One region of the Ornithinibacillus jepli genome, then DNA from elsewhere that is predicted to be linked to it. Evidence: riboswitches for the same ligand, from Rfam matches in the RefSeq annotation. Region 1 holds a riboswitch; each other region holds the start of a gene.

Region 1 (3,210 bases):
TTTTGTAATAGAATACTGATAAAAATCAATGATTCTCGTAATTTCTCGAATATTATCGTCTATTACTTGACTTGCCTCATCTTCTTTTAATTCCTGTTTTTCTTCATATACCTCATTACTCATGTATCTTGTAAATATCGCTTTGTCTAGACGATAAGTAGTTAATGACAATGCATCTAAATTCCAGTGAATATGTAAAACTCCATCAGCCTTTTCTTGACGATTTTTGTAATAATACCTATAAACTGATGGTGAAGTAAGGTCTACTGCCTTAGACTTAAGACCTGCTTCCTTAAAAGCACCTTCAAACTCGATAATTTTCTCTTTTGGATATGCAAATAGAAGCAAATTTCTCTTTTCGTCTTCCTCTTCCAAAAATTCAATAGCGATAGAAGGGTCTTCAAATGGCAAATAGATACTAGTACCTAACTGAGTTTTAACGTAACTAACCGCTTCATTCATAGTTAATGTAACAGGTATTTGCAGCTGACGAATCACTACCGTATCATCTGGAACACAAAAGTAAATATTACTTCCACTCCATTTGTGAGATTTGACAAGCTTCTTTACTATTTTTACAAGAGCAACTCTTGACTCTACTCTTCCGTCTTTCATTACCCCAATAGGCAACTCTTCTTCTCCAAATGTAAGGGAAGTATTTTTGGCATTTTTATAGTATGTATAACGTAATGCTCGGTTTGAAATCACAATATTGACTCTATTTTTCTTAAATAATCCCATTGTTTCACCTGCCATTAGAGGATATTAAAATACCAGTTAATTAATTGATCACCATAAAAATATGTAATGACTGTTGCAATGACGATATAAGGACCAAATGGAACAGGTTGTTTACGCTCAATAACTTTTAGTAAAAGCATAAGAACCCCTACTACTGAACCAATAATACAGGAAAGGAAAAAGGCAAGTAAAACATGTTTCACCCCTAATACAATTCCTAATACCCCAAACAGTTTCATATCACCAGCACCCATTCCCCCATGACTTACTAGAATTATAATCGCAATAATTGAAGTACCGATGAACGCTCCAACTATGGACGACCACCATGGGGTAAGAGGTTCGATTATTCGTAGGATAATAAATATAGGTAAAAAGAAAAGAAGTACTTTATTCGGGATTAGCATGTACTTTATATCCGTAACTAAGACAATAACTAACATAGAACATAACAGTAGCGAAATCATTAATTCTATAGACAATCCAAAAGTAAGGTAACTTAAAACAAACAAAAATCCTGTAGCTAATTCTGTTATCGGATAAAGTATCGATATCTTCTCACCACAGCGCTTACATTTACCTAGTAAAAATATGTATGAAAAAACAGGGATAAGTTCATACCACGATAAAGAATGCTTACAGCCTGGACACATCGACCTTCCTTCTGTAAAAGATTCATGTATAGGGACCCGCAAGCCGACTACATTGTAAAACGAACCAAAAATCAGTCCAAAAATTAAAAAGAAAATAGTAAATAGTATTTCCAACTGAAACTCTCCTATTTTAGGTAACTTTTCATAATATATATTAAACAAACGCCCTGCAGATTTCATGCATGGGCGTTGTTAAAATAATTTTTTCGATATATTTTTTCATCATTAAGAAGTTGGTTCACCAGAATAAACATAGTTTTTATCAACTGTTCCGGCATAAGGATCATCTGTACCAGGAATTACAGGTTCATCCTCTAAATACCCCGCATTCTTTAATTCAGTTACTGATAAAACTCCATCATCGTTATCATCAACTAGATCCCAGTCCCCAGCAATGTCTGCTAATCTTGCAGCATTTTCAATCAATTTAACACTAGCAGCACGAGAATCTTCTTGGGCATTCTTAATCACATTCCCAACACTAGGAATAGCAATCGCTAAAATAACACCTAATATAACAATTACTGCTAACAACTCTACCAATGTAAAGCCTTTTTCCTTCTTCATTACTTTCTTTAAATAGTTCCTCATGTTTATTCCCCACCTTTTATAAATATCATTTTATAAACAGTGTAGGACGGTTGCACTACTCACTCTTAGCTATCCAAGTGCCCAAATAAAGATAGCTCTTCATCGTACCCTACATAAGTCCTAGATTAATTATACGTCATCAGTTTCTTTTTTTCTACAAAATATATTGCTTGTCTGATAAAAATCGAGTAAAAAATATATTATACTAACCCTTACTTAATTGACTATTTATAACTCAAAAATTACCTAAACCATTTTTAATCCATTGCGATAACCAATACCTCCATCCATGCTTATTATCCCTGGTGGACTGTTATCATGAATCATTACGTCGACTTTTTAAAGTTATCACTGAATGGTTTCAAACAATGAAAACATCGGAATTACCACAGCTGTTATGATACTTCCTACAATAATGGTTAAAATAATAATCATTATTGGTTCAATTAATGTTTTAATGCGACTTGATAGCTGTTCTACTTCTTCTTCATAAAATTCTGCGGCTTTCAGTAACATTTTATCTAAAGTACCTGTTTTTTCACCGATTTGAATCATTTGTATGATTAATGCCGGAAACGCCCAATGCCCCTCCATCGGCTTTGTAATGGATTCTCCTACTTCTAAAGCTCTTCTAGAATCTCCAAGTACTCTATTTATCACTCGATTTCCCACCACTCTTTCCGTGATTTCAATTGAACGTAAAATAGGTACTGCACTATTTACTAGTGTACTCAATGTTTGTGTCATACGAACTAAAGCACTTTTATGGACTAAAGTTCCTAGAAAAGGGAATTTCATTTTTATAATATCCACACGATACGCAAATTCTTCCCTTTGCAGGAAGTACTTATAAAGTATACTCCCGATAGTAATCAGTAATATGAATACCCACCAGTAACTTGCTAACCAATCACTTAAATTTAAAATAAACTGTGTAAACGGAGGAATATCTCCACCAAACGAATTTAACATTCCTATAAACCGGGGAACAACAAAAATTAATAAAAATCCCGTAAGAAATAATGTTACAATACCAACAATACTAGGATAAATTAAAGCCGAAATAACTTTTTGGCGGTTTCGATACTCTTTTTCAAAGTAATCTGCCATTTCATTAAGAATTTCGTCTAGCTTACCACTTGCCTCGCCAGCACGAATCATATTGATTAACAAAGGTGGGAAAATTTTAGGATGTCTTTCTACTGATTTCGATAATGCTTGTCCT
Region 2 (3,210 bases), on a different contig from region 1:
TGTAATGAGTTAAATAAGAGGAGGGGAACATATGCTAGGTGCTATCACGAATTTTTTCGATCGAATGGTTCGAAGGTATTTACCTGATGCGTTTTTATTTGCAATTATCCTAACGTTCGTTGTGTTTATACTTGGTTTGATATTTACAGGTAGCTCACCAGTTAAAATGGTAGAGTACTGGGGCGGTGGCTTCTGGGGATTATTACAGTTCGCCATGCAAATGTCTCTCATAGTCGTGACAGGATATATCCTTGCTAATAGTCCGATAGTAAAAAAGTTTTTAGGAAAGATTAGTAAATTAGCTAATTCTCCTGGACAAGCAGTATTACTTGTAACACTTGTAGCATCCATTGCCTGTTTAATCAACTATGGGTTCGGTCTAGTAGTAGGGGCATTACTAGCGATTCACGTCGCAAAACGTGTACCTTCAGCAGATTATCGCCTACTAATGGCAAGTGCATATAGTGGCTTTTTACTTTGGCATGGAGGACTGTCAGGTTCAATTCCACTAGAGATTGCAGGAGATAAAAATATAGTAATAGAAAAAGTTGGTATAGTACCGGTTACGGAAACTTTATTTGGTGCTCCAAATATTTTTATTGTCGTTTCCTTATTATTATCGCTCCCATTGCTAAATAGAATATTGATGAAGTCAGCTAAAAAGGTAGGACAAATTGATCCTGAATTATTAGCATTACAGGCTAAAGCAATGGAAATTGATGAAGAAGTGCTAGAAACAAAAGAAGCAACAACTCCAGCAGAACGTTTGGAAAATAGTAGAATCATATCACTATTAATTAGTTTACTAGGATTAGCATTTGTTATTTATCATTTTGTGGAAAATGGATTTGATTTAAATTTAAATATAGTAAACTTTATATTCTTATTTTTAGGGATTTTATTCCATGGAACACCGCGTAATTTCTTGAATAGTGTGTCTGGTGCTGTGAAAAATGCGGGAGGGATTATTATTCAATTCCCGTTCTATGCAGGGATTATGGGTATGATGTCTAGTTCTGGATTGTCTGAACAATTATCCTTGTTCTTCGTTGATATTTCAAATGAATATACATTACCATGGTTAAGCTTCATCAGTGCTGGTATTTTGAATTTCTTCATCCCATCTGGTGGTGGACAGTGGGCAATCCAAGGTCCGATTATGATGGAAGCCGCTACACAACTTGGAGCAGATACTGCCAAAACAGCTATGGCTGTTGCTTGGGGGGACGCATGGACAAACATGATCCAACCTTTCTGGGCATTGCCATTACTAGCTATAGCTGGGCTAAAAGTCCGTGACATTATGGGCTTCTGCGTCATGGTACTATTATGGAGCTTTATTCCAATTTCAATAGGACTGTTATTCTTCTAGCGGGAATATCTAAGTATAAATAAAAAACAAATCTACTAGATAGGTTTGTTTTTTTATTTTATATAAAAAAGTTTTACTCAATAGTAAATAGGGTATATAGAACTAGAATTTTATGTTAAATTTATAATTTTACGAAACATTAAATATTTATTTTGTCAAATTATTGAATTATTATTGAATTGGTGTAAAATAGGTAATAAGTAATAGTAACTGAATAACAAGAATGTTGAAAAAGGCAAACTATTCGAAAGGATAGGACGCAAAGCTTAGGGTCTAATGTTGAAAAAACGATGATCGCCTGGCTACCAAAAACGGTTTTTTGGCTATTCACATATATGAATAGCTTTTTATTATGGTGGAAAATAATAAGGTAAAGTATACATACTCCCAAGGTTTACTAACTAATCTATGGTAACGATCCGTATATAAATGAGAATGATTTTTAAGTGGAGTGAAGGTAATGGAAATCATTAATAATAGATATAGGCTAAAAGAACTATTGAAACAAGAAAGGCATGTCATGGTTTACTCTGCATATGATATGCGTAACGAAAATAGAATTATTCTATTAAACTTACTAAATACTGAATATTTGCCGAAGTCTATTATTGACTTCTTTATTAATCGTTTTCTTGAAATTAAAAGTTTAACTAGTAAAGCAATTATTAAAAATTATAGTTTTAATACTGTTTCCTATATCGATAATAAACTACAAGCAGACCCACAGTACTTTTTTACTTCAGATTATATCGTCGGTACCAAAGATCTGTTCCATGTGACATATGAAATGAACTTTAAAGAAATAATAGAATGCTTTATTAAAATAAGCACGGCTGTTTATTATCTTCATTCTAAAGGTTTTATTTATAGTTCACTTAATCGTCATTCTATTCAACTGAAGGTAGAAGATGGAGATTATCAAGTATTACTTAAAGATATTGCTACTGTTCAGATGGAAAGATTAACCCATAGAGAGCAACTTGAAGACTCTGCCTACATCTATCCAAAAGTATTAGCGGGTATGCCGGAAGATGAAGAGTCGGATATCTATTCTTTAGGTGTAATCTTATTAGCTATGCTGACAAAAAAACCATCTTTAAACGATCCTAGAAAGGAATTAGCCTTACTTAAGGAAACAACAGACCCAAATATAACAAAAATAATTCCTGTTCTTGAAAACCTATTAAATACAGATAATGAGTATAGCTATCAGAATTTGTATGAATTAATCGTGGACCTTAACAACGCACTAGAAACAAACTATTCCATTATTAATAAGGAAGAATTTGATGGGTTAAATCTATATACAAAGCTTGTTGGTAGAGATGAGCATATTGAGGAAATAGTGAAAGCCTATGACAAAATGATTTCCTACCAACCAGGTAAGCGAATCTTTTTTGTACAAGGTGCTAGTGGTGTAGGTAAAACACGTTTTCTTCAAGAAATAAATTTTTTATTAGATTTGAGTAAAGCTAGTGTCTATTCTAGTTTTAGCCTAAATAACGCTTCCGCGGATAGTAAAGAAATGTGGATAGATATTTTACGAAAATTAATAATGGAAACAGATAATAGTATCGTTGAAAAATATAAAACGGAATTAATGAAGTATTTTCCTGAATTAATGGATAAAAATTATGCTAGCTCGCTTAATTATACGAATGAGCAAAATATGAAATATCGCCTTTTAAATAGAATTGCTGGGTTTGTAAATGAAAGTATACAAAATCATCCTGCAGTCATGATTATTGATAATATACATCTTGCTGATGATTTTACGATTGATACGTTTAATTATTTATGTACAGAAGTGTTAGAGAACACAAATTTAACGTTGATTT
Region 3 (3,210 bases), on a different contig from region 1:
TTAATTAATGGAGAACTAGCGAAGATTTCTGAACCTATTACGGTTACACTGGATTCACATGCTCCTGAGCTTACCGTAATAAGTCCAGTTGATGGAGATACGACAAATCGTGAAACAGTTACAGTTGAAGGAATGGTTTCGGATGAGTATATTGATTTTGTTACTGTAAATGGTCAACAAGCTGATGTATCAGAAGATGGTACGTTCTCTAAACGAATTCTTCTAGATGAGGGAGAAAATACCATTGAGGTTGTAGCACAAGACCTTGCTGGGAACGTATCGTCTGAGCTAATTACACTTGATGCCGATTATACTGCTCCTGAAATTACGAACCTAACACCAAGCGAGGATGTCCATCTTCAAGTTGGTGAGAGTGTAAGAATTGAATTTGATGCCGAACCTGGCTTAAGAGCAACGTTTTCCATTTTGTTGCCATTAACGAACCTAAACGGGGTAGTTTCCTATAATCCAATTGAACTTCCGATGATGGAAACAACACCTGGTCATTATGTTGGTTATTGGACTGTACCGAGCAACGTACTGGCGGAAGGTGCAGTTATCGAAGTAAAAGTAAGTGACCGCTTCGGTAACGAAACTCGCATGCAAGCAGATGGTAGACTATTTATTACTGATTCTTCTAATGTTGAAGATACTAAAGGTAATAACGGTAAGGGAAAAGGCAGTGGAAATGGTAATACAGGTAAAGGTCAAGAGAAAGAAAAAGTAAAGAATGGTAATTCAGCAGGAAGTAATTAAATAACATTGAAAGGTACTAACATCCATGTTAGTGCCTTTCTTTTTTTAATATATCATTCTTCCATAAATTACACACATAGGTCTAGTATTTTTTAGTTGCTATTTATACTAGATATAGGTTACGATAATCAAGGAAGTTAATTTTCAACTGAAAAAGGCAAACTATCTGAAAGGATAGGACGCAAAGCTAAGGGTCTAAGGTCGAAAGGCTATGATCGCCTGGTTGCCAAAATGGATTGAATGATATTTTGGCTATTCTATTCGAATAGTCTTTTTTAATGGAGTAATTCATATTTGGCAATTTCTACCATTTTTTAAACGTTAATAATTTGATGGGAGAAGTGGCTATGTGTAACATAACAATAATTAAAGAAAAAGATTTAGTACGGGATATAATAGTAGAAAAACTAGAAGAAAATCTACCAGAACATAGTTGGACTGCACTAGATTCAAATCAATTTCAAAAAAAAGAAAATTTTATTCAAAGTGACCTGGTCATTATTGATCTGAATACCAATATTAATATTCAAGCAGCAATTGATAACTTTATAGAGCAAAATATCCGAGTAGCAATTTGGGCATCTGATTTAGATGATAATTTGTTACGAGAGCTTTTCCGTTATGGATTGCATGGATATTTTTATAATGGTATGGAGTTAAGTGAACTTATTTTTGCTACGAAATCGATGTTAAATGATCAGCAGTATATACATCCGAAACTATCAACGGTATTACTAGATGATTATGTTAAATTGACTAGAAACAAGCCGATTAGACCAGCTGGAATTTTAACAGAGCAAGAATGGAAGGTTTTAGAAGAGCTTGGTAAAGGTTTAAACAATTGCAGTATTGCTAAGGAACTATATATCTCAACTAGAACGGTAAACAATCACGTTAGTTCTATTTTAAAAAAACTGCATGTTTCAGACCGTACAAATGCAGTGATTAAAGCGATTAAAAATAATTGGATAACATTATAAAACTAAATGGGTCAGACCTTCTTTTTGGAGGTCCTGACCCTTTTTGGATGAGGGACAAATCTCTCATCCTATTTTTTTTTGCATAAATATGGGAGGTAGCGCGTACTATTTAAAAGAATAGTCTGAAAAATAATATTCACAATGAAAATTGTTACCTAGATTTATTTAACTTAGTTTAAAGGGGGGGAAAGGTTTGCGGAATTTTCGGTTTGCAAGTATGTTGATTATTTTCTTCAGTATGCTTATGGTGTTAGTTGCCTGTGGAGGTGGGGGTAAAAATATTGCGATTGGTCCACCAGCAAGTGAAACGAATACGGTTTCAAAATTAATATTAGAAGCATATGGACTTGAGGAAGGAGATTATACCGCATTCCAGGAAAGTTTTGGGGATGCTGCTAATGGGGTACAGGATGGAAACATAGACATCTCCATTGGGATTTTGGGGCTTCCAGCTGGTAGTATTGAGAGTTTACAAGCTTCTGCTGGTGATGTACGAATGCTTGAATTATCCGATGAAGCAATAGCTTACATTGAAGAGAACAGTGGCTATAAGCGCCACACGATTCCACAAGATATGTATGATTTTCTAGATAGTGATGTAGAGACAGTTACAGCATATGCAATTTTAATGGCGAATACGAATACGATTAGTGAGGAACTAGGATATCAATTAGCAAAAATAATGGTAGAAAACTCAAGTGAAATTACCCATGCCCAAGGTGTCCAAATGACATTAGAAAACGCATTAAAAGGAGAGGAAGGGTTACCAATTCATCCCGGTGCAGCACGTTATTATAAAGAACAAGGATTAGAGTTTGATAATCCTATTGCTGAGCTAAATATTACAGAAGAAAAAGCTGATCTCATATTAGGTACTGGTAGTTCGGGTGGTACATACTATCCACTTGGTGGCGAAATGGCGACTGTTTGGAATAATAATATTGATGGAATTAACGTAACGAATACGGAAACAGGTGCATCTTTACAAAACTTAGCCGACATACGAGATGGGAACCAGGACATTGGGATGACCGTTCACGTTCCGGCACTTGATGCTGTTAACGGAACAGGCGAATTTGAAGGAGCTAAAGTGGAAAACGTTGCCTTTATCGGTCATATTTATCCAGAAGTTGTGCAAATCGTCACTCGAGAAACAACAGGAATTGAAAGCTTAGATGATTTGAAATAGCCGTTGAAATAGTTAATGAAACATCAGTAAAGGGATCATGGATTCGCCATTTGATCCCTTTCTTCCTATTTTACAGTGAAAGGAAGTGAAATTATGATAGATAAACAGCAAATGACGCAAGAAGAAATCACTGCTCAAAAGATTCTAGAAAAATATGATAAGGAAAGCAATTACCGATTTAATATAGGCAAGTGGGCTTGGGTTGTGACATTCTTAGGTGTCGCGCTAACAATATTTCATCTCTATACAGCATATTTTAGTGTTCTCCCTTCCCAACAACAAGGC
Region 4 (3,210 bases), 1.4 Mb from region 1:
GATAGGCAGCATTTGCAGTTGCTTGGTCTTTGGTCACATTTCCATAACTGGTCACTACCCCAACAATTTCAAAAGTTGGATCAATAAGGCTATACATTAGCGCTAGTGAATCATCAATACCAGGATCACCAAAAAATAAAATTTTTATAGCAATTAGAATCCCCTCCTTTACACGATATATATTCAATTCAATCCTTTATCATGTCTGGAAAGAAAAGCACCATAATATTTGTTACTAGTTATTTACCGTTTTTATAGAATGGATAAAATATTTCTAGTGTCTTGGATCTACCGGATCTACCAAATTCGTAATGAATTGCTCTCAATATAAAAAAAGAGGAGTAGATTATAATCCACTCCCCCTAATGGTTCAATTATTCTATCTATTCATCACTTTCTTCTTCACGCTCTTTTTCTGCTTTTTCTTGCTTGTCTTCCGTTTCTTTATCTACTTTTTCTGAGCGTTTTTTTGCCTCTTCACGCTGTTTTTCAGCTTCTTGACGTTGTTTTTCTTCAGCCTTTTTTGCTTCTTCTTTTTCTTTTTCTGCTTGCTTCTTCAATTCTTCACATTTCTTTTTTTCAGCTTCCTTTGTCTTCTCTTCTTGTTTCTTCAATTCTTCACGTTTCTTTTCTTCTGCCTTTTCACGTGCCTGCTCTGCTTTATCCTTATCACGATCAGACAGTTCTTGATGCTTTTCCTCTATTTCTTTCCCTTTTTCACTTACATCCTTTATAGTCTCTTCTGCCTCTTCATTTACTTCTTCCAGAAGCTCTTTTTGCTCTTCGGCTAACTCTTTATTTAATTCAGCAAGTTCTTCTTGGTATTCATTTTCATCAATTTCACCAGCTTCTAATTTCTCATCAATCTCAGCAAGTTTCTTGTCAGCCTTTAATTCTTTTTCTTGAAGTTTTGCCAGTTTTTTATTGATTTTCTTCTCTAGCTTTTCTTGTGCTTTCACGATATTCTTTTGTATTGATTCTTTAGCTTGAGGATTCTCAATCTTTTCAAGTACTGCAGTTAAAGCAAGTAAATTGGATGCCATTTTCTCTTCTAATTCAGCACGAATTGGATCAACTGTTTCATCTTCAACAACCTCTTCATTAGTAGATTCCTCTACTTCATCTTCAACATCTTCTGTTTCAGAAGCTTCTTCATAGGTTGCTAATGCTTGTTCTTGTTGCTCAATTGCCTTTTGAAGAATTTCTTGTGCTAAGTCAGTTTGACCATCCTCAATTAAAACTTGAGCTTCTTTTATTCTTTCTTCAGCAAATTGTGCAAGTAATTCCGCTTCTTTCACTTCATCAAATGTTAATGCAAGCTGAACGTTTTCACGAAGTGTTTTAAAGAAGTAGAAGAAATCACCAGGAATTAGGGATGGAGACTCTTCTTCATCTAGAGTTTCTTTCTCTTCCTCTGAAGCTTCATCTGTTTCCGTTTCTTCCTTAACAGCTTCTTCTATTACTTCATCCTCAGCATTAGGATCCATCACCTCGGTTTCAGTTGTACTCGTATCTTCTTCTTGTGAAACAATATCCTCTACTTCTGTTTCCGTTCCTTCCTCGGCTAAAGCCGGGCCAACTCCTAAAGTAATTGCAAAAGTCGTTGCAACAACACTGGAAACAAATACGTTTCTAAAGTTTTTACTAAATGTAAACATAAAAAATCCCTCCAAATATAGTAAGATATTGGAAGAATATAGAATTAGACTTATATTGGTCATCATTCTCCATTCTTCAGCGGTTCAGCCACCATAGTTTCTAGAACTTTAGGTCTGTAACTTTGCGTCTCTATCTTTCAATAGATTTGCCTTTTTCAAATGAGGAACGGATGATATCTTCGTTCATCATTTATTCTATAAATATACAACATAACATACTAAATTAGTAGAATTATTTTTTTGTTATATAATTCCTTTTTTAGGGGTATATAGAATTATTCCCTCTGATACCTTACCGTTCCAAAGAATAGGGAAGGAGAGCTAATCCCCTTCCTACACCCCTTGCATTTCCTTCAACTGCTCAAATAACCTTTCAACCGTCCCTATACCTACACGATCATATTTTGCTAATATAAGTAATTCCATCGGCAATTGACCGACTCTTTCAATCTGGTCCTCCTGCATTTGTCTTAATAGATTTGGAATACCAGTAAAATGCCTTTCTGTTAAAGGAATTAAGGATAACTCCTCTGTTACAACAATGTAATCCGTCTTGAAAAAGAAGAATAGGTCTCCGGGACGATCGGTTGCTATCTGTCTACGAATCTTCTCTTCCTCAATAAATATTTTCAGCTCTTCAAAAAATTGTCCTTCATTCTTCTCCGAGAACCGTTTCACATGTTTGGAAAGTCCTTCTAAGTTACTCGGAAGCTCACTCATAATTCTTCCATGCTGCTCAGCACCAAGCCTAATTAAAAACGTTTCTGACCTTGGAAAACGTTGTGGAAGTAGAAATGCATCACGAAGGAAATACGGAATTTCAATTGAGTCACTCTTATAAGAAATAATACGAATTGAAGTATTTCCAGGGAGAGTATCAGTAATTTTTTCATCTATTACAATAGTATTTCTCCCTACCTCTTCCCCTTCACGTTTAGTAAAAGCAGCGGATAATCGTGCTTCTAACGCATCTAATTTAAATACAAGCTCTTGTATGTCAAACGTTTGTTGATTCCGTGGAGACGGGTCCTGATATTCCGGAACTTCGATATTATGAGAAGCATAGACTTCCACATACCATTTTACAATGATGTAAATTGCTTCCCAGCATAATAAAGCTTCAGAATAACGAAATTTCCTCGGATCATGTGCAGCCTGATTCCCTTGCATTCTCACATAATGAAGAGAATCTCGAATTTCCTCAGTAAGATAACCTTTCTCATCGAGTATATTAATTTGATCCATAAGCATCCCCTTACGAATGGTAGGAAGCTTTTCCATCTCCATTACTTTCTGTAAAATATGTTCAATAAAAATCCTTGAGTGGGTTAGGACAACTCTTGGACTTGTAAAAATACTATTCTCTAACTGTTTTGCTACAAATGCTAAATCTTGAGAAACCGGTTCTAAAAAGTTGTAAAAGTATCCTTGTTGTTGCATGATGTTTCCTCCAAAATTTTAATACTAAATTCTATCGTAACACTTTTATTAGAGGTTTGAGTACAATACTTGTTCAGGAAATTGTTACTAATAAATCCGAATTCTATCGTCA

Evidence for each region. Region 1 has a riboswitch for cyclic di-GMP ahead of AB1K81_RS07670 (competence type IV pilus major pilin ComGC). Riboswitches for the same ligand answer to the same signal wherever they lie in the genome.
Region 2: another riboswitch for cyclic di-GMP. It lies ahead of AB1K81_RS12340 (diguanylate cyclase); the one in region 1 lies ahead of AB1K81_RS07670 (competence type IV pilus major pilin ComGC).
Region 3: another riboswitch for cyclic di-GMP. It lies ahead of AB1K81_RS13275 (helix-turn-helix transcriptional regulator); the one in region 1 lies ahead of AB1K81_RS07670 (competence type IV pilus major pilin ComGC).
Region 4: another riboswitch for cyclic di-GMP. It lies ahead of AB1K81_RS00285 (DUF5667 domain-containing protein); the one in region 1 lies ahead of AB1K81_RS07670 (competence type IV pilus major pilin ComGC).

Annotation. Positions count from the first base shown of each region.
Region 1 is NZ_JBFEGG010000001.1:1,467,586-1,470,795, forward strand. Features, by position in the region: gene pilM (type IV pilus biogenesis protein PilM) at 1-741, opposite strand, end outside; gene AB1K81_RS07665 (prepilin peptidase) at 756-1,508, opposite strand; gene AB1K81_RS07670 (competence type IV pilus major pilin ComGC) at 1,620-1,985, opposite strand; cyclic di-GMP riboswitch class II at 2,021-2,104, opposite strand; gene AB1K81_RS07675 (type II secretion system F family protein) at 2,334-3,210, opposite strand, start outside.
Region 2 is NZ_JBFEGG010000003.1:98,922-102,131, forward strand. Features, by position in the region: gene AB1K81_RS12335 (short-chain fatty acid transporter) at 32-1,372, shown strand; cyclic di-GMP riboswitch class I at 1,597-1,682, shown strand; gene AB1K81_RS12340 (diguanylate cyclase) at 1,833-3,210, shown strand, end outside.
Region 3 is NZ_JBFEGG010000003.1:308,007-311,216, forward strand. Features, by position in the region: gene AB1K81_RS13270 (S8 family serine peptidase) at 1-756, shown strand, start outside; cyclic di-GMP riboswitch class I at 903-987, shown strand; gene AB1K81_RS13275 (helix-turn-helix transcriptional regulator) at 1,104-1,736, shown strand; gene AB1K81_RS13280 (TAXI family TRAP transporter solute-binding subunit) at 1,930-2,925, shown strand; gene AB1K81_RS13285 (TRAP transporter permease) at 3,019-3,210, shown strand, end outside.
Region 4 is NZ_JBFEGG010000001.1:57,080-60,289, reverse strand. Features, by position in the region: gene AB1K81_RS00290 (nucleoside hydrolase) at 1-187, opposite strand, end outside; gene AB1K81_RS00285 (DUF5667 domain-containing protein) at 384-1,658, opposite strand; cyclic di-GMP riboswitch class I at 1,734-1,819, opposite strand; gene AB1K81_RS00280 (DUF4145 domain-containing protein) at 1,992-3,098, opposite strand.